Regions from separate parts of the Pseudogracilibacillus sp. SO30301A genome, predicted to be linked through region 3. Evidence: predicted binding sites of a transcription regulator. Region 3 holds the regulator's gene; each other region holds the start of a gene.

Evidence for each region. The regulator Rex, encoded in region 3, represses fermentation and respiration genes when NADH is low (regulators of the CRP and FNR family bind a similar motif). The targets are predictions, from matches to a motif close to TTGTGAAATATTTCACAA.
Region 1: the regulator Rex is predicted to act here: its motif matches at 8,008-8,025, upstream of SPD89_RS20840 (hydroxymethylglutaryl-CoA synthase).
Region 2: the regulator Rex is predicted to act here: its motif matches at 6,077-6,094, upstream of nadC (carboxylating nicotinate-nucleotide diphosphorylase).

Annotation. Positions count from the first base shown of each region.
Region 1 is NZ_JAXHDD010000075.1:4,099-14,190, reverse strand. It holds gene rplT (50S ribosomal protein L20) at 1-133, shown strand, start outside; gene SPD89_RS20895 (hypothetical protein) at 629-784, shown strand; gene SPD89_RS23280 (transposase) at 1,001-1,096, shown strand; gene SPD89_RS20890 (hypothetical protein) at 1,134-1,979, shown strand; gene SPD89_RS20885 (ribonuclease HI family protein) at 2,185-2,580, opposite strand; gene SPD89_RS20880 (DUF2512 family protein) at 2,674-3,120, shown strand; gene SPD89_RS20875 (YdbC family protein) at 3,216-3,443, shown strand; gene SPD89_RS20870 (peptidylprolyl isomerase) at 4,455-4,835, shown strand; gene SPD89_RS20865 (chlorite dismutase family protein) at 5,081-5,326, opposite strand; gene SPD89_RS20860 (chlorite dismutase family protein) at 5,319-5,825, opposite strand; gene SPD89_RS20855 (ASCH domain-containing protein) at 6,024-6,341, shown strand; gene SPD89_RS20850 (class D sortase) at 6,455-7,042, opposite strand; gene SPD89_RS20845 (hypothetical protein) at 7,288-7,905, shown strand; gene SPD89_RS20840 (hydroxymethylglutaryl-CoA synthase) at 8,063-9,232, shown strand; gene bioF (8-amino-7-oxononanoate synthase) at 9,304-10,092, opposite strand, start outside.
Region 2 is NZ_JAXHDD010000001.1:175,952-186,043, reverse strand. It holds gene smc (chromosome segregation protein SMC) at 1-773, shown strand, start outside; gene ftsY (signal recognition particle-docking protein FtsY) at 796-1,794, shown strand; gene SPD89_RS00940 (putative DNA-binding protein) at 1,825-2,154, shown strand; gene ffh (signal recognition particle protein) at 2,168-3,511, shown strand; gene rpsP (30S ribosomal protein S16) at 3,598-3,876, shown strand; gene SPD89_RS00925 (KH domain-containing protein) at 3,886-4,113, shown strand; gene SPD89_RS00920 (YlqD family protein) at 4,284-4,679, shown strand; gene rimM (ribosome maturation factor RimM) at 4,689-5,189, shown strand; gene trmD (tRNA (guanosine(37)-N1)-methyltransferase TrmD) at 5,189-5,920, shown strand; gene nadC (carboxylating nicotinate-nucleotide diphosphorylase) at 6,111-6,950, shown strand; gene SPD89_RS00900 (TAXI family TRAP transporter solute-binding subunit) at 6,974-7,978, shown strand; gene SPD89_RS00895 (hypothetical protein) at 8,124-8,294, shown strand; gene SPD89_RS00890 (TRAP transporter permease) at 8,309-10,057, shown strand.
Region 3 is NZ_JAXHDD010000080.1:1,996-12,087, forward strand. It holds gene tsaE (tRNA (adenosine(37)-N6)-threonylcarbamoyltransferase complex ATPase subunit type 1 TsaE) at 1-37, shown strand, start outside; gene tsaB (tRNA (adenosine(37)-N6)-threonylcarbamoyltransferase complex dimerization subunit type 1 TsaB) at 52-762, shown strand; gene rimI (ribosomal protein S18-alanine N-acetyltransferase) at 755-1,207, shown strand; gene tsaD (tRNA (adenosine(37)-N6)-threonylcarbamoyltransferase complex transferase subunit TsaD) at 1,204-2,214, shown strand; gene SPD89_RS21255 (FtsW/RodA/SpoVE family cell cycle protein) at 2,651-3,829, shown strand; gene SPD89_RS21260 (ABC-F family ATP-binding cassette domain-containing protein) at 3,995-5,908, opposite strand; gene moaC (cyclic pyranopterin monophosphate synthase MoaC) at 6,061-6,549, shown strand; gene SPD89_RS21270 (redox-sensing transcriptional repressor Rex) at 6,570-7,199, shown strand; gene SPD89_RS21275 (YdiK family protein) at 7,853-8,017, opposite strand; gene SPD89_RS21280 (CPBP family intramembrane glutamic endopeptidase) at 8,029-8,736, opposite strand; gene SPD89_RS21285 (S-ribosylhomocysteine lyase) at 8,956-9,426, shown strand; gene groES (co-chaperone GroES) at 9,674-9,955, shown strand; partial or broken gene groEL (chaperonin GroEL) at 10,035-10,092, shown strand, end outside.

The sequences.
Region 1 (10,092 bases), on a different contig from region 3:
ATACAGCAAATTAATGCATGGGTTAAAAGTTGCTGGAGTTGATATTAATCGTAAGATGCTTTCTGATCTTGCTATTAATGATGAAAAAGCATTTGCGGCACTTGTTGAACAAGCAAAAGCAGCACTTAAATAAGCAGAAAAGCCAAATCTTAATTTTATTGGGATTTGGTTTTTTTGTGTACAGAATACTTTATGTTTATACAAATAGATGTGCTTCTTTTACAGAAAGTCTGCGGATAAAGGAAAATAGCTCTGTTATTATGAAAAGCATGAACATATTATTAATTGTTAAGACGGTAATTTAGAATGGTTTCATCCAAAACCAGAACATAAATTAAACGATGATCGAGTGGAGGAAGTGGAAAAAGTTGTTCATGAGAAGGGGAAAAGAACATTTAAATGAATAGACGCAGAAATTAAGGAGCAAAATTTCTCTTTAAAACAAAATGATATCGGAGGATTTTTTAATAGATCGGTGCTTTTCTATTTTTACCGGCGATTGTCTAAATATATTGGCGTTACTTTTCGATTGAATATCGGCTAATCCACTTATGTATTACGGGAAGCATTCATATTTTTCCTCGGACTGCACATAGTAAATCTGAAGTGAAACAAGGAGGTTACTAACTTGTCTGAGGAAAATAAAAATCGTAATAAAGATAAAGGGAAGCAACGAAATATTGCTAGAAAATACGATACAAGCCCCAAGCACGATGTGGAGATTGCAGAAGAAAGCGAATTTGTAAACATTCACGGCAAGAAAAATAAGCGAAAACGTCGTTAATGAATAAGAAAAAATCCGGGTAGGTGACTAAGGTATAATAAAGAAAGTCACAAAATAAAAAGATTGTCCATGTCTAGCGTGAAACAGCCCTTCAAGGAGACAGATCGCAAATATGGATAAAAAGTAATCACCCAATTCGCTTGCAGGCGTAAGGGTGATTATTTTAAACTCATGTTCAACCCAACTATCGTGAAAGTCCCCGATGTAGTGTAGAACATAAGTATAAAAATTATTGAAATGGAATCCGACAAAGAACATATCCATTTACTTATTGAAAGTAAACCTCGGGCACTATATTCCAAATGTTGTTAAAGCATTCAAAGGGGTGATAGAAATAGAGAAATTAATTATGCAAAAATGGATAGAGTATTCCTCAGATTTGAATTTTATAGGTGGTCAAGTAACAAGAGATGGAACATTATTATTACTAGAAAATGATTTACAAGAACTCGATTTTTTTCAACGTCCAGTACCAAAAAACAACTGGATTATTAAGATTATCAAAGGTGTAAATATAGAGACGGTGGAATTAAAAAATGTTCCTTTTATACCAACGGAAGTTGATTTATTTTCAGATGACACTTTACTACTTGTTCAAGGACGCTGTTTAAAAGATGGAAAATATGTTGAACGAAATGCTAGAAGATATAATTCAAACGGGCAGTTAATTGCTGCCTTTACACTTGGAGATGGCATTGAACATGTACATATTGATGAAACTGATACAATTTGGGTGAGTTATTTTGATGAGGGGATATTTGGTAATTTCGGATGGGAACAGCCCATGGGTAGTGAAGGTCTTATTGCGTATAGTATAAATGGTCAAAAAATGTGGGGGGCAGGCAGTTATGGAATTATTGATTGTTATGCCTTGAATGTTGTGAATTCAAAGGAAGTGTATTTCTATTACTATGATGATTTTTTCTTAGTTCAACTTAATGGGATGAAAGAGACGATACGTTATCGTATAGAAGGTGACAACTCAATAGAACAATTTATGTTTGATCAAACGGGCTTAATTGGTCAAGTAGATATTAATACGATAATGCGTTTTCGCATAAAAAATCGGACAATTACCTCAAAGGAAAAAATACAATTAATAGATAAAAATGGCAAAATCATCATTGGTCCTGTATTTATGCGAGGACCGTTTCTGTATGTGTATGGTAAAGATGGGATCTATAAAAATTTATGAAGAAAGGTACTGAAAATAATTGGTTCAAAGATAAGTATTAGCAAAGGTTAATTCGTTTGGAAGTAAAAGTGAAACGAAAAACAGGATTCATAGGTGGACCAATGAAGGTTTCTTTACTAGTCGATGAATTTTTTTATTTTTTTATTAAATAAAATCTTCCTTTATTTTTAAAGTAAAAGCTGGAACCAATGAGCAATAGTTCCAGCTATTTTTGTTGCATTTGAATTGCTTTTTTTGCTAATTGGTCGGCATGGAAATTATGTTTGCTCGGAATCCATTTTATAAAAAAGTAAGGAAAATGACTTGCTTTTTCCAGAATCTCATCTAATATTTGCTTGAAATCTGGATTTTTGGCAAATTTTTTTTCAATCGCCACGACAACTGCTTGAGAATCTGATTGAAAGGATAAAATTTCATCAGGGAATTTTTCTAGACAAATTTCTAATGCTTTATTCACAGCATGAAATTCTGCTTCATGGTTGGACATTTCCTTAAGAGGAATCGAATATTCGTATTGTTTTCCATAAGCTTTGATATAAACTCCAACACCGCTTCTCCCAGGGTTTCCGCCTGATGCTCCGTCTGTGTATACCTCAATCATAAAAAACGCTCCTTTAAAACTTCTAACTCTACCATAGTATAAAAAAATTATTTTACCAAATACTAAGAGATAAAAAGAGGTGTCTGGTATTTTATGGAACAATTAAAAGCATTTATTATAAAATTTATTGGGATTGGTGTACTTACGTTTTCGATTTTCGGTATCTTCTTTCATGCTACAATCGGTCGCTTGCTGTTGATGACTTTAGTTGTGTCTACGATTACTTTTATCGGTGATCTATTTATCTTACCACGGATTAATAAAGCTGTCGCAGCGATTGCGGATTTTGCGACTTTTTTTCTACTTTATTTATTGTTAGGAAATTTAGTGGTGGAAGGCAATGTCTCTCTTATTCTTCCTGCCTTTACCGCAGCGTATTTAGGAGCAGCAGCCGAGGCAGTGTTTCATATTTACATGATGGATAGAGTTCATGAACCTGATCGATCAGCTCCCATTCCAACAAGGTTTCAGACTGAAATTGCCGATGAATCAGATGTAGAGGCGGCAACAAAGCTAGAACAAGAACGGAAGGAAAAATAAATATTAATATGGCAAAACAGGAGAAAGCTCTTATAAGGGATGATATAATGAGCTTAGTCGCAAACTATATTGTCTTGATAAGGAGAGTTAACGGAATGTCATCATTTAATTTTGAAGTTATTGAAACTGTCGCCGTATTATCTGAAGGATCCAAAGGGTGGAAGAAAGAATTAAATTTGGTTAGTTGGAACGGGAGAGAGCCGAAATACGATATTCGTGATTGGTCAGAAGATCATACGAAAATGGGAAAAGGCATTACGTTTAGCTTAGATGAATTAGGGAAATTAAAAGAAGCGCTGCATAATTTGCAAGATCTTGAATAAAAGCGTATAGAAGAACAAACGAACAGATAAGAAGTAGAAAAAATAAAAATCATGGCAGTTAAGGATGCAAATAAATGAATTAGCATCCTTTTTTTTGGATAAGAATGGCTTTATCTTACTTTATTTATTGAAAGGATGTTCAGCGAGCGCATTGATTCTTTTTATTTATTAATATGTATGTTAGATTGCTTGTTATTTGTGTAACGTGATTACTAAAGTTACATGTCCTTGATTTTTTTGGTTTAATTTCCCAAAAATTAGTGAGAAACAATGGGTGTTGTGTTACTATACATATAATAAAGCATAACTTTCAGTTTGCAGAGAAAGATGTATGTTCTGTTTAACTACATCAGAAAAATTATTGTATTTGTTTAAGGGGATATGAATAAATCGAAAAGATGTTGCAATATTTCTTTTCTCAGCAGCTAGGTTTGTTTGCTTTGTAAATATCTTATAAGTAATAATTTAACAAGCTCATAAATACCTTTTATAATTGTGTACGATAGCCGAAATAAGAATAACGATAAATCTTACGTATTACGGAAAAACAAAAGAATAATGTATTATTATTTTTAGTATCAATGTAGTTGTTCTTATATTGGAAACGATACGTTGCAAGCTTATATGTTCAACAATCTTGGATACGTTAATTGATAAAAGCTAATCGGGATATTAAAAAAGGAAGGTGCAAGGTAACAAAATGCTGAAAATATTAGCGATAAGAAAATTGGCAATATTTTTGCAGTAGTTATCCTCCTTTGGATTCCTAAGTTTATTTTATAAAAGCTTGTTTCCGATTGTTTTTATAATCCCAACGATTTTATTCCTTTTAAGAACGATTAAAAATATGAAATATAAAGATTATAAAAATGCATACAAAAATATAACAATTGCTATAATTTTTTGCGATTGGTATATTTCTATCGATGTTGAACGTTTCCTGAAATGTTTATATAAATCTTTGTTTAGTGCATCAGCCATATTAAAGAACGGGGTGGAAGGAATAAAAAAATGAAAAAAGTATATGTATCTATGTTTTTATTTGTATCAATTTTATCGGCTTGTCATTCATCAATTCTGAGTTTTAGCAAAATTGAAAACGTCCCTAGTAACGTGCAAAACATAGTTAATTCCAATTTGAGACTTCAATTAATCAATGATGGTGATAAAGGTTCTTATATTATTTTTCAATCAAGTGGGGAAGTAGAAGCTGATTTAGAAACACAAGGGGATACGATAACGATAAAGTTTAATGTACTTAATCCTCAAAATGATGTATTAATGCAAAATACATATTATTTAACGAAAGATAAAGAGCATGATGTAATAGATGTTCTAATGAACGGTGAATCAATTCCTTTTGATGAGGTGACAAACCTTAATGGAGACTAAATGTTCATCTAAAGGAGTGAATGTCGATGTTGAAAAAGTCCCTATAACATTAGAAAACTTGGCTTATCGCCAAGCCTTTATGGCGAAAGCCAAAGTTGCTCTTATGCAGTAAGAAAGTTTTCTTACCTTCTAAAAAAGCACAGAGTTTCTGTGCTTTTTTAGCTACTGTATAAATATTTGCAAGTTAAAAATTACTATCAACATTTTGTTTGAAACTTCTTTACCGTATATTACTTTTTTAGTTTTTAAACAGCAAAATAGCGTTCTATTTTATTTATAGGAAGTAAATTTCCGATATAGTATGATCCGAAGATACCGTATTTTGCACTTACTTTATCAAAACGTGTATCGTAAATTAACTTTTTAAATTGCAGCGGATCGTCACAGAACAATGTAACTCCCCATTCATAATCATCCAGTCCGATGGATCCGGTAATAATCCGTTTTACTTCTTCTGTAAACGGTTTAGCAGTTTTAATATGATCAAACATTAATTTTCCTCTTGCGTCTTTTTTCTAATGTAAACCAGTTGTTTGTTTCACCGCGCAGTTTACTCATCGGATAAAAACAGACATATTCTGAATTTGGAATCGTCGGATATAGTTTTTTCAACATTTCTGGATTTTTATAAGGATTAATTTCAGGTTTAGTATAAGAACTTTTTTCAATTATTGGTACAAAAGAATAAGCTGGTTTCATATAATGCGCAATCGATGTTTTGTTAAACTCGTTTTTTAGATCATTTAAATCTTTCATCTCCGGTCTTAGAAACATAAACATTATGTCAAATTTTTGGCCAACGATTGAAAATAACTGATGGCCACCTTGTTTATTGTCCTCTGTTTTCTGCCATTTATCAAGTAAGGTATGAAATTCTTGTAGTGCTTTTTCTCTGGTTGTTTCAAAATCTTCTTGCCATTTTTCCCAATTAATCGTTCTAAAATCATGTAAAGAATACCATCCGTCATCCGTTTCTTCTGTCTCTACCATATTAATCACTCCTACATCGTCTGAGTATATATCTTATAGTATCCATGATAATATAGATCATAAAGATAAAGTGTGATTTTAATTACATTTTTGAGGAGTAAAATTGAAAGATAATTGACTTTTTCTTACTTATACGGAATATTTTTAGCAAAGTAATAATTTCTCTATATAATAAAAGGTGACGAGGAGTGTACAAAAATGGAATATAAATATGAACTTACGAATTTAGTGACAAGAACTGAAGATATTGAAAAAATGAAAAAAGGTGAGAAGACTGCTGTTCGTAGAAGTAATCGTTTCGGTAATATTGGTGATACCTGGGAAGTTGATGGCGAAATTTTTATGTTGGAAAATGTCTACAAACAAAAGCTGGGGGATGTAACCGAAGAACACGCTAAGCAAGAAGGGTATACTAGTTTAGAAGAATATAAAAAGGCAATTACATCAATTCATGAGGAATCTGTGTGGATTCCAAACCTTGAAGTATGGGTGCATGAATTTAAAAAAGCGTCTTAACGGCTAAGCAAGATTGCGTGCATCTTGTCACGAGACTCAGAAACTAACCATCGTAGCGGTAATCAATATCAACGTGGGTAGAAAGTTATAAAACCCCTCCAAGCTTAGAGGGGTTATTTTACCGCCTTCGGATAGGCGTACACAACATAGCGATCAGGCGCACTACCGACAAATGAAAAAGGGTAACAAGTTGAAACGGTCAAATATTCATCTTCACGGCTTGGGTCAATAACTGTTCGATCATCTGCGTCTACAATTTCATGGTCTTGAATCACATAAATAAAGGTGCCGTGCTCCATTTTAATATGTAATTCATCCCCATGTTCAAGTTCTCCAAATTGACGAAATACAGTATCACGATGTCCAGATAATAATATCTGTCTATTTTCTCCAGGAAGACCAGTATCTTTGTAATGACCGACTCCTTGAGCTAATTCGTCTTCATCTGTTCCTTCAATAATCGGTATTTCACGATCTAGTCTAGGAATATAAAACAAACCAATCGTGTCACCGGTATTTATATCTTCATAATACTTACTAATATCTTCATTATTACCTTTATAAACTTCATCGCTAATGATTGTTTTTGCTTCTTCCAAGCGTTTCCCTTCACTCACATGGGAGTCCCATAATTGGTATCCACCATATAAAAGTAACGAAGCACCTACAACAATAAAAATCCACGAAATAAACCGAAACACAATAAGTCCTCCTGTAATATCATTACCAATATTCTACTCGTACAATCCATCTATTGCAATAGATTTTTAAAAATTCCCTTTAAATAACCTTCATTTACCTATTTTGTAATATGAATTGATCTCCTAGTCAAATAGAGAAAATCGAAAACTTGCATATGGAATATTTGTTCTCTATACGAAAGATGTTTATTTTGCTAAAGTAGTACTGTTACTTTTTAGCAAAGTTAAATTTTAGGGGGATTTTTGTGAAGAAAAGAATTTTGATAATGTTTGTTTTAAGTTTGTTCGTGCTTGCTGCTTGTTCTGGAAACAAGGAGACGCAAAAAGAAGTGGATGATGATAATGGTTCACAAGCCAAAGAAGATGCTGGAATTGAAGTTGATAAAGGGTTGTTAAATGTAGAAGTGACACTTCCTGAAGTATTTTTTAAGGATGAAAATGTTGAGGAAATGATTGAAGAGTCTTTAGCAGAAGGTGTGAAAGAGGTTACGGAAAATGAAGATGGCTCGGTTACATTTAAAATGACCAAAAAAGACCATAAGAAAATGTTAACAGAAATGGCGGAGGAAATTGAGGGAACAGTTGACGAAATAAGCAATGATGAAAACTTTACGTCCATTCAGGATATTACTTACAATAAAACATTTACTGAGTTTACAATGGTCGTCGAACGAGAAGTTTTCGAGGATAGCTTTGATGGATTTGCTGTACTCGGACTTGGATTTTCTGGCATGTTTTATCAAGTATTCAGTGGGGAAGATATGGAAAGTACGGAAGTTACTGTTTATATCGAAGATGGGGCAACAGGAGAAGTGTTTGAGGAAGTTGTTTACCCGGAAGCATTCGAAGAGTTAGAGGAATAAAAAATAAGCTGGTCTGAAGATGAAATTTTTAAAGGCCAGTTTTTTGTTTGTAATTCTTTTCTTTCCTTGTTTGATATGAGAAAATGTAATCATATCATTTTTAAGTGAAAAAATTCACATATAATAAGACGAGAAAGTTAGAAAAGGAGAAGTATAATTGAAGATTGGAATTGATAAAATAGGTTTTTACATACCACAATATTATGTGGATATGAATAAATTAGCTGAGGCAAGAGGTGTAGAACCAGAAAAATTAACGATTGGTATTGGGCAAGAAAAAATGGCTATTGCCCCAATTACACAAGATCCTGTCACACTAGCAGCAAATGCTGCATTGCAAATATTAGATGATGAGTCTTTAGAAAAGATTGATTTTGTCATGTTTGGAACAGAGTCAGGAATCGACCAATCTAAATCAGCAGGAGTATATGTCCATCAATTGCTTGGGCTTCGTCCTGATGCTCGTACAATTGAGATGAAACAAGCTTGTTATGGGGCAACTGCGGCGATTCAACTAGCTAAAGGTCATATCGCATTAAATCCAGAAAGTAAAGTACTTGTACTCGCTTCCGATATTGCCCGATACGGTTTACATACAGCTGGAGAAGTTACGCAAGGAGCGGGTGCTGTTGCACTGATTATCAGTGCAAATCCAAGGATTATGGCGCTTGATGACATAAGTGCCTATTTGACAAAAGATATAATGGATTTTTGGCGCCCGACATACTCTGATGTTGCTTTTGTTGATGGAAAGTTTTCCAATGAACAATATTTAGCGTTTTTTGGACAAGTATGGAAGGAATACAAGGAGAAATCGGGATTATCTATCGCCGATTTTGAAGCGATTTGCTACCATTTACCGTATACAAAAATAGGATTAAAAGCATTACGGACGATTCTAGAAGAGGGTTCGACAGACGTTCAAGAAAAGTTAAAGGATAATTATCATATAAGCACATTGTATGGTCGAAAAGTTGGAAATATTTATACAGCATCACTTTATTTAAGTTTACTATCGCTTTTAGATCAAAAGGAGCTTGAGGCAGGGGCTCGAATTGGCTTATTCAGTTACGGTTCAGGAGCTGTTGGTGAGTTTTTCTCCGGAATTTTACAATCGAATTATCGGGACTTCTTAAAGATAGATCACCATACGAATTTATTTAATAACCGTACGGAATTGTCCGTTTCTAAATACGAAATGGTTTTTGAAGAATCACTACCTACTGATGGTTCAAGCGTAGACGTAGATACGACGAACGATCCAGCGCCTATCTGTCTCACTGGAATCAACGAGCATATGCGTCAATATACGAATAAAAATAAATAACACCTTAGAGAAGAAATACGTAAAGAAGTTAAATTCTTTACGTATTTTTTCCTCGATAAATGAAAATAGATTTAAAACCATTCTTTTTGCTCGCTTTTCTTTTTAAACGCATGAATAATCATGTGAATATGTTCATCCGTATGGGTTGCCATTAGCGTACATCGAAGACGGCTCGTATGTTTAGGAACTGTTGGCGGGCGGATAGCAGGAATAAATATGTCTTGTTCATTAAGTGCTTTTTGGAAACGTACCGTATCTTCTGGATCACCGATAATAATTGGAATTATCGGTGTATGTCCGTCGAGAACCGTATACCCGAATGAGGATAATGCTTTTCGTAATTTCAAACCGACTGCCAATAATCGTCTCTGTCTTTGTGGTTCCGTTTGGATGATATGGACACTCATAAGTGCTGCGGCAACGGAAGCGGGAGCGAGTGCCGTTTGGAAAATAAACGGACGGGATTTTTGAATAAGAAACTTAATTATTTCTTGCTTTGCACAAACAAATCCACCTTCACTTCCTAATGCTTTACTTAATGTTCCTACTGTCACATCAACGTCTACTTGGTAAAAATCAGCTGTTCCACGACCATTTTCACCTATGACCCCAGTTGCATGGGCATCGTCGATGATTAAGAGTGCATTATATTTTTCTTTTAAAAAATGTAACACATCAAGTTTTGCGATGTCACCATCCATACTAAATACGCCTTCTGTCACGATTATTTTTTTCGAATGAGTGCGATAGTCGATTAACTTTTCTTCCAAGTCTTGCATGTCGTTGTGGGAATAAACGACGACTTTTGCTTTACTTAAACGACAGGCATCAATAATGCTGGCATGATTTAATTCATCACT
Region 2 (10,092 bases), on a different contig from region 3:
ATCGTCTTGATGTAACGTTAGAAAATCACTTGTCTTTTTTACAAACTGAATACATAATTACTTATGAAAAAGCCTCTCGACAATATGAAAAAGTAACTGATATAGAGGTTGCTAAACAAAAGGTGGACCAAATTAAGCGTTCGATCAAAGAGCTAGGTACAGTGAACTTAGGTGCAATTGATGAGTATGAGCGTTTATCAGAAAGGTATACATTTTTAACTGAACAAAAGCAAGATTTAGTTGATGCAAAAAATATGCTTTATTCGGTCATTAATGAAATGGATCAAGAAATGACGGAGCGATTTACTGCGATGTTTTCTGAAATACAGGCTGCCTTTACAGTCGTTTTTCAACAACTATTTGGTGGAGGACATGCGGAACTACAATTAACAGAGCCAAACAATATTTTGGAAACTGGTATTGAAATAGTAGCACGACCTCCGGGAAAAAAACTACGAACTCTCGGTCTTTTATCAGGGGGGGAAAGAGCATTAACAGCAATTGCTCTATTGTTTGCAATATTACGGGCTCGTCCAGTACCTTTCTGTATTTTGGATGAGGTTGATGCAGCTTTAGATGAAGCAAATGTTGAAAGGTTTGGAAGTTATTTAAAGAGATTTAGTGAAGAGACACAGTTTATTGTCATTACACACCGAAAAGGAACAATGGAAGAAGCTGATGCCCTATATGGAGTTACGATGCAAGAGTCTGGGGTTTCAAGACTTGTTTCTGTAAGACTTGAAGATACAGCTGACTTAGTTGAGGCAACGTAGAAATGGAAAGGAAGATACTAAGATGAGTTTTTTTAATAAACTTAAAAACAAATTTATGAAAAATGAGGAAGCAGAAACGGATACGGAAATATATAAAGATGGGATGAAGAAAACCCGTCAGTCATTTACTAATAAAATTAATGATTTAATGGCTCGGTACAGACAAGTAGATGAGGAGTTTTTTGAGGAACTTGAAGAAGTTCTTATTATGTCAGATGTTGGTGTCATGGCTGTAATGGATTTGATTGATGAATTAAAATTCGAGGTTAAGCGTCGTAATATTAAAGATCCAAACAAAGTAAAAGACGTTATCTCAGAAAAATTAGTGGACATATATTATAACGAAGATGACGAGGAGATTGAAAAATTAAATATTCAAGAAAATGAATTAACCGTCATTCTCGTTGTTGGTGTTAATGGTGTTGGTAAAACAACTTCAATCGGTAAATTAGCTGCACAATTAAAAGAAGAAGGCAAAAAGATTGTGTTGGCGGCAGGTGATACGTTTCGGGCTGGTGCTATTGAACAATTGGAAGAATGGGGAAAACGTGCTGATGTAGAAGTGATTAAACAAACAGCGGGAAGTGATCCGGCTGCAGTTATTTTTGATGGAATTAAAGCAGCAAAATCTCGTCAAGCAGATATATTAATTTGTGATACAGCCGGTCGCTTGCAAAACAAAGTGAATTTAATGAATGAACTTGCTAAGATCCAGCGCGTTATTGAACGTGAAGTCCCAAATGCTCCGCATGAAGTGTTACTAGTTTTAGATGCTACTACCGGGCAAAATGCAATAAGCCAGGCTAAAACATTTGCAGAAGCGACAAATGTGTCAGGTATCGTACTAACAAAGTTAGATGGAACCGCAAAAGGTGGAATTGTCCTCTCCATACGAAATGAATTACAAATTCCTGTAAAGCTCGTTGGATTTGGTGAAGGAATTCATGATTTAAAGAAATTTGATGCTCATAAATTCGTTTACGGGTTATTTGCTGATATGTTAGAAGAGGAAAATGAATAGGACATGGAGATGACTTAAAGGATGAGATAGATGCTTGAAAAAACGACAAGAATTAATATGTTATATGATTTTTATCATTTGCTTCTAACGGATAAACAAAAAGACTATATGGAGTTGTATTACAGGGAAGACTATTCTTTAGGTGAGATTGCCAGTGAAAGTAACGTGTCAAGACAAGCAGTTTATGATAACATAAAAAGGACAGAACAGTTATTAGAAACATATGAAGAAAAGCTTAAGTTATATAGTAAATTTCAACAACGTCAAAATCTTTTAACCGAGTTAAAAGAGAAATCCAAACAAGCAAAATTATCAGATCAATTAGCAGAAATAATTGATGCTTTACAGAAAATAGACTAGGAGGACACCTTCTATGGCATTTGAAGGATTACAATCACGTTTACAAGAAACGATAAAGAAAATCACAGGTAAAGGAAAAGTTAGTGAACAAGATGTAAAGATGATGGCAAGAGAAGTACGCCTTGCTTTATTAGAAGCAGACGTTAACTTCAAAGTCGTTAGAAATTTTATTAATGAAATAAAAGAGCGTGCAGTTGGTCAAGAAGTAATGGAAAGCTTAACACCTGGTCAACAAGTAATTAAAATAGTTCAAGAGGAACTAACAACTTTGATGGGTGGCGAGCAAAGTAAAATTGCAACGAGCGATCGTCCACCTACTGTTATCATGATGTCAGGACTTCAAGGTGCTGGGAAAACAACAACAACGGGAAAACTGGCTAATTTACTCCGAAAGCAATATAATAGAAAGCCACTTTTGGTTGCTTGTGATATTTATAGACCGGCAGCAATTAAGCAACTGCAGACACTTGGAAAACAATTGGATATTCCTGTATTTGAGATGGGTACAGAAGTAAGTCCAGTTGAAATAAGTAAAAAAGCGATTGAATATGCAAAGGAAGAACATCTAGATTATGTACTTATCGATACTGCAGGGCGTCTCCATATTGACGAAGAGTTAATGCAGGAATTAGCAGATGTTAAAGAAGCAGTTAAGCCGGATGAGATCTTTTTAGTCGTAGATGCAATGACTGGACAAGATGCCGTTAATGTTGCTGAGAACTTTAATGAGCAATTAGATCTTACAGGGGTAGTGCTTACAAAGCTTGATGGGGATACTCGAGGCGGTGCTGCTTTATCTATTAAGGCTGTGACTGATAAACCAATCAAATTTATTGGTACAGGAGAAAAGCTGGATGAACTCGAAGAATTTCATCCGGAGCGAATGGCGTCCCGAATTCTTGGTATGGGCGATGTTTTAACATTAATTGAAAAAGCTCAAGCGAATATTGATGAAAAACAAGCACAACAATTGCAAGAAAAAATGCGTACGATGTCCTTTACATTTGATGATTTTCTTGAACAAATGAGCCAAGTAAAACAAATGGGACCGTTAGAGGATTTATTAGCTATGATTCCCGGTGCCAACAAAATGAAAGGTATGAAAAATGTTCAATTTGATGAGAAGCAATTAGTCCATGTAGAAGCGATTATTCAGTCAATGACAAAAGAAGAAAGGCAAGACCCTTCCATCATGAATTCGAGTCGAAAAAGAAGAATTGCTAAAGGTTCTGGCACTAGTGTGTCTCAGGTAAACCGTTTACTAAAGCAGTTTAATGATATGAAAAAAATGATGAAACAAATGACCAATATGCAAAAGGGGAAAAAAGGGAAAGGATTCCAATTACCTTTTATGTAGACTGTCATGTAAAAACACTTTACAGACTTTATTAACCATGTTAATATTGATAATTGTGTTAGATGAATATAGGAGGTGCAAGGTATATGGCAGTTAAAATTCGTTTAAAAAGAATGGGTGCAAAGAGAAAACCTTTTTATCGTATCGTTGTAGCTGATTCTCGTTCACCACGTGACGGACGTTCAATCGAACAAATTGGAACGTATAACCCAGTTTCAGATCCGGTAGATGTTAAAATTGATGAAGATAAAGCATTAGACTGGATGTTAAAAGGTGCAAAACCAAGTGATACAGTTCGCAACTTATTTTCAAAAGAAGGTATTATGCAAAAATTTCACGATGCGAAAAATCAAGAAGTAAAGTAGTGTGATTACATGAAACTTTTAATTGAATCAATCGTGACCCCGTTAGTCGACCATCCGGAAGATATTGTTGTGAATGAGCGGGAAGAAGATAACAAAATTGTATACCATTTAACTGTTAACGAAAATGATGTTGGTAAAGTTATTGGTAAAAATGGACGAATAGCCAAAGCTATCCGTACCATTGTTTATTCCGCTAGACAAGAAACAAATAAACGAGTTTTTTTAGATATTATGTAATAAAGAAGGGAAAAGGAAGGTCTTTTCCCTTCATAATATTCCTCTTTTAACTCCGCAATTTAAATTACCTTTTTCAGAAATAGTTATACATATACTTCTAATAAGCAGTACTTACTATGCTTGTCCTTCCTTGCATTTACGTCGAAATCTTAAGAGAGTGAGGTCGAAAGATGCAAATAATTAAACGAGTTCAAATCAAACAAGTAATCACTGAAAAGAGTAAAGAAGAGTTACGTAAAAAATTCGAGCAAAATAAAATTCAATTAGAACGTGAGTGTCAACAACTATTGTTTGAACAAAGAAAACTTAAAAATAAACTGAGTAATACCTCTAAGATTGAAATAAAAGAACGATTTGATCAAGAAATTAACAGTAGAAAAGATAAAATTGCAATTATTGATTTTAAATTAGAACAGCTTGAATTACTTGAGATTGGCAGTGAAATCATTGAACAAGAATTCGATGCACTTGTCACTGTTGAAGTTGGCGCTAATTGGGCAGAACTCGTAAGTAAGCAATCGATCGTTATTAAAGATAATATTGTAGAAAGAATCGATTATGAATAAGGTGATTTTATGTTTGTAGTAGGGAAAATAATTAATATACATGGAATTAAAGGGGAAGTCAAAGTACAGCAAATAACAGATTTCCCTGAAAGATTTCAAGTTGGAAATACTGTCTATATTACTGAACAAGCGAGTTTAATACCTTTAAAAATTGACGGCTTCCGAACCCATAAAAATAATCTTCTACTTCATTTTGAAGGATATAATTCGATCGAAGATATAGAGCATTTAAAAGGAAAGGAATTAAAAATTAAAGAAGATCAGCAGGGGAAATTGGGAGAAAATGAATTTTATTATCATGAAATTATTGGATGTAAAGTCATAACAACGGAAAACGAGGAACTAGGAATAATTGAATCTATTCTTTCTCCTGGTGCGAATGATGTGTGGGTCGTTAGAGGAAAAAAAAATCAAGAAATTTTAATACCGTATATTGAACCTGTAGTTAAACATGTTAATGTGGCAGAAAAATTGGTTACGGTAGAATTAATGGAAGGATTAATCGAATGATGCAAATAGATATATTAACTTTGTTTCCAGAAATAATAGACGGAGCGTTAAATAGTTCGATCTTAAAAAGAGCACATGAAAAAGAACAATTCGATTATAATTTAATAAACTTTCGAGACTTCGCCAAGAATAAACATAAAAAAGTAGATGACTATCCATATGGTGGAGGAGCAGGTATGGTTTTAACCGCTCAGCCAATATTTGATGCTATTGAATATGTCAAAAATGAAACAAACTCAACCCCTCGAGTTATTTTAATGTGTCCACAAGGTGAGCGCTATACACAGAAAAAAGCAGAAGAACTTGCCAAAGAAGAGCATCTTATTATCATTTGTGGACATTATGAAGGATATGATGAGAGAATCCGAGAAGCATTAGTTACTGATGAAATTTCAATAGGAGATTATGTTTTAACGAGTGGTGAAATCGGTGCGCTTGTTGTTGTTGACAGTGTTGTAAGGCTATTACCTAATGTACTTGGCAATGTAGATTCTGCAAAAGAAGATTCTTTTTCTACCGGTTTATTAGAACATCCGCATTATACAAGACCTGCTGAATACAATGGAATGAAAGTACCTGAAGTACTGCTACAGGGCAATCATGCTGAAATTGAATTGTGGAGAATGAAACAGTCACTGAAGCGTACCTACGAAAGAAGACCAGACCTACTAAAAGAAGCTCAATTAAATGATAAACAGCGTCAAATTTTACAAGAATTAAAAAACAAATAAGAAAATCTTAATTTACCTCCATAAAAAACTTGTTTTAATGGAGGTTTTATGTCATGATACGTGACAAGACACATGTATATTATATGTGGCTAGTATTTAAGTGTGATGGCTAAAAGCATGCCTTCTGACAAAGGGCGGCTATTATTTTTAAACTTTTTGTGAATCATTTCACATAAGAAAGGGGTAAACAATGAATCAACTTAAATTACGCAGGCTAATAGAAGGATTTTTACTTGAGGATATAGGTAATGGCGATTTGACAAGTGAAGCAATTTTTCATCCAAATCAAATTGCAACAGGTTTGTTTACAGCCAAAGAAAGTGGAATTATAGCTGGACTTCCAATTATAAAAGAAGCCTATACGTTACTAGATCCTCATATGGAAGTAGAGCTGCTTATATCTGAAGGAGAAGAAGTAGCTAGTTATGAGCCGCTTGCCCAGGTTAGAGGACCGGCTGTCCATTTATTATCCGGTGAAAGGGTAATCTTGAACTTAATACAACGGATGAGTGGAATTGCTACATTAACGAACTTATGTGTTAGGACATTAAACGATCCGAATATCCAATTATGTGATACGCGAAAAACAACTCCTGGTCTTGGGATGCTTGAAAAATACGCTGTAAGGATTGGAGGAGGTAAGAACCATCGAAGTGGACTGTATGATGGTGTGTTGATTAAAGATAATCATATTTCTTTATGTGGTTCTATAACGGATGCTGTATCTAGCATTCGTAACCAAATTGGACATACGCGTAAAATTGAAGTAGAAGTGGAGACAAAAGAGCAGGTGTTAGAAGCAGTATCTGTCGGAGCGGATATTATAATGTTGGACAATTGTGAACCGAATAAAGTAATAGAGTTCATGGAACTTATTCCACAGTCGATTATCACCGAAGCATCAGGAGGAATTTCATTACGCAACTTACATGAGTATGCAAATACAGGATTCGATTATATTTCTCTAGGATTTTTAACGCATTCTGTTCGATCTTTAGATATAAGTTTAACCGTACAAACGATTAATTAAAAAACGGTTGACACTAATTCAAGTTGAACAATAGGAGGATACATCGTGAAAAAAGTGTATTACTAGTAACTATCTTTTTATGTATATTCGTTTCTGGATGTGGAGATGAAAACAATGGAGAAGAGAAGAATATTGAAGGGAATCTAACTATTTTTGGAGGTAGTGTCGGAGGAGTTTGGTCTGTGTTTACTGAGGGGGTGTCAGAAGCTGTTCGTAAAGAGTATCCTAGTACATTAATTAGCTCTGTTCCAGGAACTGTTTTTGGTAATCCTGTATCAGTTTCACAAGGTAAAACGAGATTTGCGATATCCGAATCCCTTACTGCTTTTTATGCATATAAAGGATTAGATCCGTATGATGAAGAATATGGAAATGTTCGTGCAGTAGCAAGTCTTATTCCAGATAATACATTTCAACTAGTTGCACCACAGTCAGCACCATTTAATTCCGTTGAAGAGATTGCAGAAAACAAATATCCACTTCGTTATTCGCCGGGTGAAAAAGGGGCTTTAGGAGATCTAGTTTCGGCAGCTGTGTTCGAAGCTTATGGTATAACGTATGAGGATATTAAGGTTAATGGAGGAGAAGTGAACTTTTTATCAGGAGGAAAGACATTTGAACTAATGGCCGATTCTAAAATCGATAGCTTAGGGAAAATGGTACCGATTCCTGCTGGCGATATTATGGAAGCTTCTACTACTATCGACTTGAAATTAATCCCAATTGGTGAAAAAGCGATCGATCATTTGGTGGAGAAATTTGATATGGAACCTTTTACAATTGACGCCGGAAGTTATGAATTCCAAGAGAAAGATTATCTTACCGTTAAAACTCCTACGATCCTAATTACTAATGAAGAAATGAATGAGGAAACTGTCTATCTAGTTACGAAAGCAATATACAACCAATTGGATTATTTAAGAAATGTTCATAAAGGGTTTCATTCTGTGAATGATGTAACGATTGCCGAGGTAGGTGCCGTTCCTCTTCACCTAGGGCTGAAAGATTTTATAAAGAAAATGGATTGATCGATTGAGCCTAGTTTAGCTGCCATTGAGTATAAATGCGTGTTCAAAAAGGAGGATAAAAAGGATCAAGAAGTTCGCAGTGTCATTTTTACCGGACTATTTGACCATCCTCTATAATTGATAATGTAATAGGTGGAGATTCATAATGATTCGAACAAAACGATATACAGCAATTTTCAGGGTTGGTAGTGTTCGAAATTTACGAGGCTTGAAGCGGTATGTATTTATGTGGATCGGCTTCTTGATGGCTTTATATCAACTGTGGATTATTTTGTATCCTAGTTTAGATCCTATCACCGAAATGCAATTCATCTAGCTTTTATTCTAATATTGACATTTTTTATATACCGTTTTTCAAATTCCGAAGAGAGTACCATCGGAGTTTTACTCGATTTACTTTTTATGCTACTTTCGGCCTGTTGTGGTATTTATTATACAGTGCATTCTGATAGAATAGCAACAAGGACTGTGGGTATTGATCAATTAACAAACTGGGATTTATTATTTGGCATTCTTTTTATTTTATTATGTATTGAAGCGGCAAGAAGAACAATTGGCTTTGGTATCATTACAATCGCATTAATATTTATTATTTATGCACTTTTTGGACATCATTTGACAGGGATCTGGCACCACCATGAAATGACGAAAATAGAAGTACTAGATCAATTAGCATTTAGTTTTAACGGTCTTTGGGGATCACCAATTGCTGTAGCAGCTTCTTTTGTATTTGTCTTCGTATTATTTGGTTCTTTCTTACATTACTCTGGAGCCAGTCAATTTTTCTTTGATTTATCCATAGCTATTGCTGGTAGAACAAAAGGGGGAGCTGCTAAAATTGCAATACTAGCTAGTGCTTTTTTTGGAATGATCTCGGGCAGTCCAACGGCAAACGTAGTTACTACAGGGGCTTTTACAATTCCAATGGCGAAAAAAACTGGCTATTCCTCACGATTTGCAGCGGCTGTTGAGGCCTGTGCTTCTACAGGGGGAAGTTTACTGCCACCAATAATGGGATCGTCGGCTTTTTTAATGGCAGCAGTTACTGGGATCTCATATAATTCAATTGCAATTGCAGCGGTTTTACCAGGTATACTTTTTTATTTTTCATTATTTCTCATGGTTCATATGGAAGCAATCCGAACCAATTTACCTGTGGTAGCTACTAAAAACATTCCAGATATAAAGAAAGTACTTAAATTAGGTTGGTATCATTTTATTCCATTAATTGTCTTAGTTACATTGCTATTAAAAGGAACTAGTCCTTCAAGAACAGGAATTTATGCAATTATTGTGATTATTATCATTAGTATGTTTACAAAAAAAGACAAGTTCAGTATTCAAAAGATAATTGCTGCAGCTTCTCACGGTGCTAAATCAGCTATTCCAATTTCGACTGCATGTGCTTCTGCAGGATTAGTAATCGCTGGTATTATGACAACAGGATTGGCAGGGAAATTGAATAGTATCATCTTAAATATTACAGCAGGTTATCTGCTACCAACGTTACTGGTAGTGATGATTATGTGTATCATTTTAGGAATGGGGATGCCGGTTGCTGCGGCTTATATTTTAACAGCTATGCTAGCAGCACCAACCTTGATAAACCTAGGAATAAGTGAAATGTCGGCTCATTTATTCATCGTTTATTTCTCAATCATCTCTGCGATCACTCCACCAGTAGCAGTTGCTGCATTTGCAGCGGCTGGTATTGCGAGGGAAAATCCAACGAGAGTAGGTTTTGAGGCAATTCGAATAGGTGCTGCATCTTTAATTATACCATTTGGATTTATATTCCATCCTCCCTTACTAATGGATGGAACAGTGACAGAAATCGTGTATGCTGTATTCATTACTATGATTAGTCTTTTTGCTTTAAATTCCGGGATAATAGGTTATATGAATGGTATGTTGAAAGTGTCTGACCGTATCTTGTTAATTGTTTCCAGTGGTTTGATCATATCTGCGAATATATTTATAAATATATTCGGTATTTTTTTATTACTATTTGTTTTTTTCTTTCAAAAAAAAGCATCTCTCTTACTAGATGGGTTAAATCAAGAAAGAAAATCACTATAAACTTTAGATTACAGTTCATGTAATTTAATCGTTTA
Region 3 (10,092 bases):
TCTTCAACTAAGAGAACATTGTAATGAGAGTAATTAACTGGGGGATTTTCAATGAGCATTTTAGCAATCGATACTTCTAACCAAGTATTAGGATTAGCAATTATGAAAAATGAAACGATTGTAGCAGAATTAATTACAAATATAAAAAAAGATCATTCAAGTCGACTTATGCCAGCTATTGTTGATTTGATGAAAGAAGTAGAAATGAAGCCGGATGAATTGCATGAAATTATTGTTGCTTATGGTCCCGGCTCTTATACGGGAACGAGAATCGGTGTTACAACCGCAAAAACATTAGCTTGGGCGTTAAACATACCAATCTATACCGTTTCCAGCCTAGAAGTCCTTGCAGCTAATGCCCGATTCTGTGGAGGGTATATTTGTCCGTTTTTTGATGCGCGTAGAAAGACTGTCTTTACTGGTTTATATCAATGGAACAATAAAAATAAACTTCAAACAATAAAACAAGAGCGTAATAAATCGATGGAGAGTTGGCTATATGAGCTTAAAAAGCTTAATAGTGATGTTCTGTTTTTAAGTACACAATTAGATTCGTTTAAAGAAATGATTATTTCAATAGTAGGAGAAAATGCTATTATACCGGAAAATTTATATCACCTTCCTAAGCCATCTAATTTATTCATATTAGCTAAACAAAAAAAAGAAACACCAGTGCATTTAGTTAGCCCAAATTATCTGCGAATTACAGAAGCGGAAGCAAATTGGATAAGAAGCCAAAAGGATGATTATCAACATGGCTGAGTTTTCAATTAGAGAAATGAACGTAAATGATATTGAGGATGTAATGGTGGTTGATAGTGTTTCTTTTTCCATGCCATGGACAAAGGAAATATTTGTACAGGAAATCAATCAAAATAACTACGCTCATTATTTTGTGATCGAAGAAGACGAAGAAAAAATTATCGGTTATGTTGGATTATGGATTGTAGAAGATGATGCACAAATAACAAACATAGCATTATTACCAACGTATAGAGGTTATAAAATAGGTGAAAAATTATTTGGATTTGCTGTCCAGTATGCTATTAAAAAAGGTGCGAGTCGTTTATCTTTAGAAGTACGTGTATCGAATATCATTGCTCAAAAAATGTATCGAAAATTTGGTCTCGTACCTGGAGGAATTCGAAAAAGCTATTATTCCGATAACGGCGAAGACGCATTAGTAATGTGGGTGAACTTATATTGAATAAAGATCATATTATTTTAGGTATCGAAACGAGTTGTGATGAAACAGCTGTTGCAATTGTAAAGAATGGAAGGGAAACACTTGTAAATGTCGTTTCTTCCCAAATAGAAAGTCATAAACGATTTGGAGGTGTCGTCCCTGAAATTGCTTCAAGACAACATACAGACCAAATAACAGTTGTCTTGGAGGAAGCATTTCAACATTCAAATATAACTTGGGAAAAAATTGACGCCATTGCTGTGACAGAAGGACCTGGCTTAATCGGTGCACTTTTAGTTGGCATAAATGCGGCTAAAGCTCTGGCATTTGCGAAAAATAAACCATTGATTGGTGTTCACCATATAGCTGGTCATATATATGCGAATCAATTAGAAACAGAATTTGAATTTCCTCTTCTTGCATTAATTGTTTCAGGAGGACATACTGAACTGGTTTTAATGCGTGAGCATGGAGCATATGAATTAATTGGTGAGACTTTAGACGATGCGGCAGGAGAAGCATATGATAAAATTGCAAGATCACTCGATTTGCCGTACCCAGGAGGACCACATATGGATCGACTAGCTCAAGAAGGGAAGGATATTCTAGATTTCCCAAGAGCATGGTTAGAAAAAGATAGCTTCGATTTTAGTTTTAGCGGATTAAAATCAGCTGTAATTAATTATATTCATAACAAACAACAGCGCAAAGAAGAAATTACAAAAGAAGATATTGCGGCAAGTTTTCAAGCGAGTGTTGTGGATGTATTAACGGAAAAAACATACCTTGCTGCAATGCAAAACAAAGTAAAACAAGTAATAGTAGCTGGAGGAGTAGCGGCTAATAAAGGGTTACGATCTAAAATTAACGAAAAATTTATCGATACAACTATTCCTGTTTACATTCCACCAATTCAGCTTTGTACAGATAATGCGGCAATGATCGCAGCCGCAGCTAGCATTAAATATCGTCAAGGGAAATTTGCATCCTGGGATTTAAACGGAAAAGCATCAATGGAATTAACATAATTATGCACAGACTATCCACAGAGTTGTGCATAAAGCGTATTATATAAAGCATAGCAATCTGGTTCTTGTGAATAAGTGTGTGAATAAAGGTTTTTAAATAAAATATTGTGGATAACTAGAAAAATACTGTAAAAAGTTTTATAATTAAACGAGTGTATTTTATTATCTTTGAAGTGTCCTTACAATTCCTTCCATCATTGGCGGAGGTTCAGTAATGATTCAAGAAAAACAATTGCCAGAAGACCAATTCAGGTATGATGTTACACATAAAATAAGTACAATTCAAGTTCAGAAAGGGATAAAAACAAACTAAAAAATATGCCTTTCTGACTCAATGTTTGCACTAAAGGTCTTGTCCGTATATCTCCTTCTGAATCGAGACTTCTCCATGTTTGCTTTTGTTTATTTTAATTTAGAAATTTGGTGGTCAGACAAAATGTCAAAGAAACAATCACATTATTTACAGCTTGATCTTATTATTATATTATTAGCTTTTATCGCCATTAGTCTTTTAGCAATTTATAATGCACAACAGCTTGGACAATATGAGCTTGAAGGAAATTTTGCCTTAAAACAGATTATATATTATATTATTGGTATTTTGTTATTAATAACTATACAATTTGTTGATTTGGAGCAATTATATAAATCTAGTCTTTATCTCTATATTTTTGGAGTATTACTATTAGTTATTTTGCATTTTAGTCCATCTTCAATTGCTCGCCCTGTAAATGGATCTAAGAGTTGGTTTAATGAAATACCATTTATTACAATACAGCCATCTGAAATAACAAAAATAGTCTTTATTATGTTTTTGGCCGCACTTATTGTGAAGCATAAAGAAAAGTTTGTCAATAATACGTTGAACAGTGACTTGTGGTTAATCTTAAAAATTATTTTTGCAACTCTGCTGCCAATTGCGTTTATTTTAAAACAACCCGATTTAGGAACGTCCGTCGTATTTTTGTTTATAGCTGGAATGTTAATAATCTTGTCCGGTATTGATTGGAAGATTCTTTTTGTTATGATAGTAGGTGGGATTGCCGCACTTGTTATGGCAGTACTCTTGATTGTGAATTTCCCGGATCTTTCGCAAGCTGTATTAGGAATTAAACCTTATCAAATTGATAGAGTTATGACATGGTTTGATCCAACGCAACAAGTAGAAGATGACAGGTATCAAATTGATCGTTCTCTACTTACGATTGGATCTGGACAATTAACAGGAAAAGGTATGAATAATCCGGAAGTTGCTCTACCTGAGGCACATACAGATTTTATCTTTTCAATAATTGGAGAAAGTTTTGGGTTTATAGGTGCTTCCATTGTTATTTTTGTTTTCTTTTTACTGATCTATAAGTTGGTAACTCTCGGAATGAAAAGCTTTCAATTTAGTCCTTACGGTTCCTATGTCTGTTTTGGGTTTATGGCCTTAATACTAATTCACACATTCCAAAATATTGGAATGACGATTGGGATCATGCCAATAACCGGGATACCACTCTTATTTATAAGTTATGGAGGAAGTACTATAATATCTACAATGATTGGATATGGTATCGTTTATCGTGTAGCGGTTGAGCAGTCACGTCAACAGGATTTCTTATTTAATTAGTTGTGGATGAATGCATCGTTGCTTCCAAAAGTTTCCTTTTACGCTGATGGTGGGGCTAATCTGATGGAGCCTCCACAAGGAGTTGACCGGGGTGGGCTTGCAAAAGGTAAAAAGTGATCATTGCAAAAAACAGCTTGTACAAAAAATCTTACAAGCTGTTTTGATTTATTCTTGTAACATTGTCCATTCTTCCATTAAGCGTTCAATCTGTTCTTTTATTTCATTTGATGCTGTTGTTAATTCCAATAGTTTTTCATGATCATTAAAGTTATTTGGATCGGTCATGGACAATTCTATTCCTTCCAGTTTTAATTCTAATTTTTCAATTTTATCTTCCAGTTTTGTTATTTGTCTTGCTTTCTTCCTCTGTTTACTTTGTAATCTTTTTTGTTCAGTAAATGATAATTGTGCGTAGTTAGGATTGTCCTTGTCTTTTGTATTTTTATTTTTCTCCAGTTTTTTAATCTCTTCTTGTTCCATTATTTTTTCCAAATAATAATCATAATCTCCGAGGTAAATTGTTACACCATCATGCTTCAAATCAAAAACTTTGTCGGCAATTTTATTAATAAAATACCTGTCATGAGAAACGAATAAAATCGTTCCTGCGTAATCTTGTAAAGCAGCTTCAAGTACTTCTTTACTCATAAGATCCAAATGGTTTGTCGGTTCATCTAGTAATAGAAAGTTTGACCGTTTTAACATTAATTTAGCTAGAGATACTCTTGCTTTTTCTCCACCACTTAACATAAAAATATTTTTTTCCACTTCTTCACCAGTGAATAAAAAATTACCTAAAACAGTCCGAATTTCTTGCTCTGTTTTATTCGGAAATTCATCCCACACTTCCGCTAATACCGTATTTTTTGGAGTTAAATTTTCTTGTTCTTGAGCATAGTAACCAATTTGTACATTGGATCCTAATCTTATATTTTCCTGACTTTTTAGCATTATTGCTTTTAATAGAGTAGTTTTGCCGATACCGTTTTCCCCAATAAGTGCAACTCTTTCACCACGATGAAGGTTGAAAGAAACATTCTTAAATAGGGCTTCACTTTCGTCCGGGTGCGTATAGGAAAAGTCATTGACAGAGAGGACATCATTACCACTTGTTTTTTCGATTTCAAAAGAAAAAGATGCACTGGATTCATCGCCTAAAGGTCGGTCAATTTTTTCCATCTTCTCTAATTGTTTACGCCTGCTTTGCGCACGCTTCGTTGTAGAAGCCCTTGCGATATTGCGTTGAATGAAGTCCTCCATTTCCTTCATTTCTTGTTGTTGGCGTTCATACAATTTTAAGTCTCGTTCGTAGTTTAATGCCTTTTGTTGTAGAAAGTTTGAGTAAGATCCGTGATATTTATATGTTTGCTTATGAGCAACTTCGTAAACTACATTTACGATTTTATCTAAAAAATAGCGGTCATGCGATACGATTAGTAGTGCTTTCTCATAATTACTTAAATAATTTTCTAACCAAGTTAATGTGGCAATATCCAAATGGTTCGTTGGCTCATCCAAAATTAACAATTCCGGTCTCTGCAATAAAAGCTTTCCCAGCGAAAGACGTGTTTTTTGTCCACCACTTAAGTCGTTAACAAACAAATCAAAGTCTTCTTCGGGAAAACCAAGACCGATTAAAACACCTTTTACATCACTTTTATAACGATAACCTCCATTTTGTTCAAAATTTTCTTGACGTCTGCTATATTCATTAATTAGCTTTTCATCATATTTCCCATTGGAACTCTTTTTCTCAATTTCCTCAGCAAGATTAGCTAACTCTATTTCCTCTTCAATAAATGAAGTGAATACAGACAGCATTTCCTCCAAAATGGTATGTGTGGAAACTAAATCATTATGTTGTGCTAAATAACCAATGGTCAAATCTTTCGTTTTAAAAATTTCACCACGATCGTAATCCATTTCACCTGTCATAATTTTAAGTAAGGTTGATTTGCCCGCACCATTTCGTCCTACGATTGCAATGCGGTCTCTATGTTGAATTTCCATATTAATGTCATGTAAAATAATGTCGCCAGCAAAAGACTTCACGATATTTTTTAATTGCATTAAAATCATGTTGTACACCCCATTCCTATTCAAGTGTATCTTATTTACTAACTACTCTGCAATTCCTATCAACTTGAGATAGAAAAAGGCTTTTATATCGGACTTATCTGACTATATCTGCTAAACTAAGTATAGAATATATGTGAAAGAGTGAATAATCGATGTCAAATTTCACCCATTTTAATGAACAAGGTCGTGCCAAAATGGTCGATATTTCAGATAAAAAAACGACTGTTCGGATTGCTACTGCACAAACTAGCGTTTATGTAATAGACGAAATTTATAAGAAAATAACCGAGAATCAAATTGCTAAAGGGGATGTTTTGGCAGTTGCTCAAGTAGCAGGGATTATGGCAGCTAAAAATACTTCTAATTGGATTCCGATGTGTCACCCACTATCTTTAAGTGGAGTTAATATAACTTTTAATTGGAAAAAAACGGATAAAAAGTATAAATTAATAATAAACGTTACTGTTAAAACGAAAGGTTCAACAGGTGTTGAAATGGAAGCATTGACTGCCGCTTCGGCAACGGCACTCACCGTATATGATATGTGTAAGGCGATCGATAAAGGTATCGTCATTGGGGAAACATATTTAGTGTCAAAAACTGGTGGAAAGTCAGGAGACTTTTCACGAGACGAAATATAAAGGAAATTAGAAAGAGGGGAATCAATTTGCAACATAAAATACCACAAGCAACAGCTAGACGTTTACCTTTATATTATCGATTTTTATCCAATCTACATAATCAAGGGAAAACACGTGTATCTTCAAAAGAGCTAAGTGATGCAGTAAAAGTTGATTCTGCAACCATTCGCAGAGACTTTTCCTATTTTGGAGCTTTGGGGAAAAAAGGATACGGTTATAATGTGGATTATTTGCTTGAGTTTTTTAAAACGACGTTGGCACATGATGAAATGACAGAAGTAGCTTTAGTTGGCGTTGGAAACCTAGGGACAGCATTACTTAATTATAACTTTTCAAGAAATAATAATACAAAATTAGCGATGGCATTTGATCGTTCCAAGCAGAAAGCCGGTACATTTATCGGGGGTGTGCCAATTTATCATATCGATGATTTAGAAGAAAAAATAGGGGATGTTGAAGTCGTAATCCTAACTGTGCCAGCTTCTGCTGCCCAAGAAATCGCCGATCGAATCGTTCAACAAGGGGTAAAAGGAATCGTTAATTTTACACCAGCTAGACTTACGCTTCCAGAAGATGTTCGTATACATCATATTGATTTATCCGTTGAATTGCAATCATTTGTTTACTTTTTGAAAAACTATCCATTGTAAAATACCGGGACAAAAGTTTTGGTTCTTGGGTGAAAAATCTGAACTATTAAAATTTATATTAGTTCGGATTTTCTAATTAGTAGGTTTATCCATAAACGGCGACATAAGAGTCTACTTGTTATGTATCAACTCCATATCTAGGGGTAGGGGGCGACTCATATATTGTGAAACGACTCGACGTGTTCGGAAACGACTCGACATGTTCGGAAACGACTCGACATGTTCGGAAACGACTCGACATGTTGTGAAACGACTCGACATGTTCGGAAACGACTCGACATGTTGTGAAACGACTCGACATGTTGTGAAACGACTCGACATGTTGGAAAACGACTCGACGTGTTCGGAAACGACTCGACATGTTGGAAAATGACTCGACATGTTGTGAAACGACTCGACATGTTGGAAAACGACTCGACATGTTTGGAATCGACTCGACCTGTTCGGAATTGACTCGACATGTTGGAAAATGACTCGACGTGTTCGGAAACGACTCGACATGTTCAAAATCAACTCGACATCTTGAAGGTCGAGTCATTCTTTCCAGTAATGATTAAATAGCTATGACACAGTTTCTTTCAATTGTGAAGTAAAATCATCCTGTGATCGTCCGTCTTTGGAGTTGAGGTTTTCGTTATGTCTCTGTCTGATTTTTATTCTTTCTTTAAATGCATGCGCAAATATCTGTACCCTACTCCAAAGCCTAGAGCAGCAACAGCAGCTAGTAATATTGTTGTTGCATTCCATATCGTATCTTGGACACTTGTGTATGCTAAATAAGCAAAAAGTAACCCCATTAAAAAATAAAGTATTGCCATTCTCAAAAATATCAGCCTCCAAAGAAAATAAACATAGCGTTGTTCTGGATTTGCTCTAATTGTTCTGGATCAATCAGTAATTGTGCTAAAACAGTGACTGTATTTAATGTCATATGTACGAGAATCGGCACAATAATTCTTTTCGATTGGACATATAAATAGGCAAAAACAAATCCCATTGTCGTGTATATTAAAGTATGAGTTAAATCCATATGAAGTACACCGAAAATGAGCGAGGAAATAAGGGCGCCCCAAAAAAAGTTGAATTTTTTATAAAGTGATCCAAATATGATTTTCCGAAAAATTAATTCTTCCAAAATGGGAGCACTGATTGCAGGTATTAACAAAAATATCGGATTCATTCTTGTCATTTCTACGATGACTTCGGTATTTTCAGAAGAAGGATCGATGCCGAAAAACTCAATTTCAATGGTGGCTGCAATTGCTTGCGTGTTCCAAGCTAATAACACACCGAGTGCAGTCCATCCAATAATTCTCCCGGCCGAAATTGGGTGTGCAATTTTTTCTTGACTCAAATCTTTCCGCATTAATAATAAGACTAATATTGGCCCAATAATAAAGCCGACTACATTGGAATAAATCGCTACTTCAAGCGGATCAATTCCGAATCCAAAATATAAAATAACGGGAACAACTGCTGTCATTACTAACATTAATACGTATATTAAAAAGACAAACCAATATCTTTTAGGAAACAAATAAAAAACTCCCTTGTAATTAAATTTACATTATGTATCATATCATAAAGTGAATACAGTTAATATTAATGAAGGATATGATTTTCAATCCATTTTAAATATTATTGGAAAAAGATCATTGCCTTATGTAACTATAAGTGATATATTTTATAAACCAAGTAAATTAATGGGATTAATACACTGCAAAAGAACAAAAAAGTTATTAGGAGGATGATACCAATGAGTGAAGTAAAGAAATTAAATGTGGAGAGCTTCAACCTGGATCATACAAAAGTAAAAGCTCCTTATATACGATTAGCGGGAGTGAGTAAGGGAATTAACGGGGATGAAATTTATAAATATGATCTTCGTTTTACTCAACCAAATAAAGAGCACATGGAAATGCCGGCTATACATTCACTGGAACATTTAATGGCGGAACTTAGTAGAAATTATTCAGATAAAATTGTAGATATTAGTCCAATGGGATGTCAAACTGGTTATTATTTATCTGTGATTAACCATGATGATTATGAAGATATTTTAAATTTAGTGGAAAAAGTACTGGAAGATGTACTAAAAGCTACGGAAGTCCCTGCATGCAATGAAGTGCAATGTGGTTGGGCAGCGAGCCATAGCCTAGAAGGTGCAAAAGAAAATGCCCGAAAAATGCTCGCCAAAAAGTCCGAGTGGAGAAATGTTTTTCAATAATGTTTTATATCCCTATAAACAGAGAAGAGAATGAGAAAAGTTTATTCTTTTCTCTGTTTGTTTTTTTACCCAAAAATTTAGTAGAGGAAGCAGCCCTCTTTTTTATTGAATTAATCTAATAAAGTAGAAAACACTTGCATTTTAATTTAAAATTATTTATTATAATAATTGGTGTTAGCACTCGACAGTCTCGAGTGCTAACAATGAGAAAAAATATTATTATAAAGTCTAAGGAGGGTTTCTTTACATGATTAAACCATTAGGAGATCGTGTAGTGATCGAACTTGTTGAGCAGGAGGAAAAAACTGCGAGCGGTATCGTACTGCCAGACTCTGCACAAGAAAAACCACAAGAAGGTAAAGTGGTTGCGGTAGGTTCAGGTGCAATTGTTGACGGTAAAAAAGTTGCGCTAGAAGTAGAGGAAAATGACCATATTATTTTCTCTAAGTTTGCAGGTACTGAAGTTAAGTACGAAGGTAAAGAATACTTAATTTTACGAGAAAGTGACATTTTAGCAATCGTTGAATAATAACGATTTGAAACATACTTAGTAACATGCTTATCACAAACATAAAGATACAAATATTTTAAGGAGGTACTATTAAGTTATGGCTAAAGAAATTAAATTTAGTGAAGAAGCTCGTAAATCCCTACTAAATGGGGTAG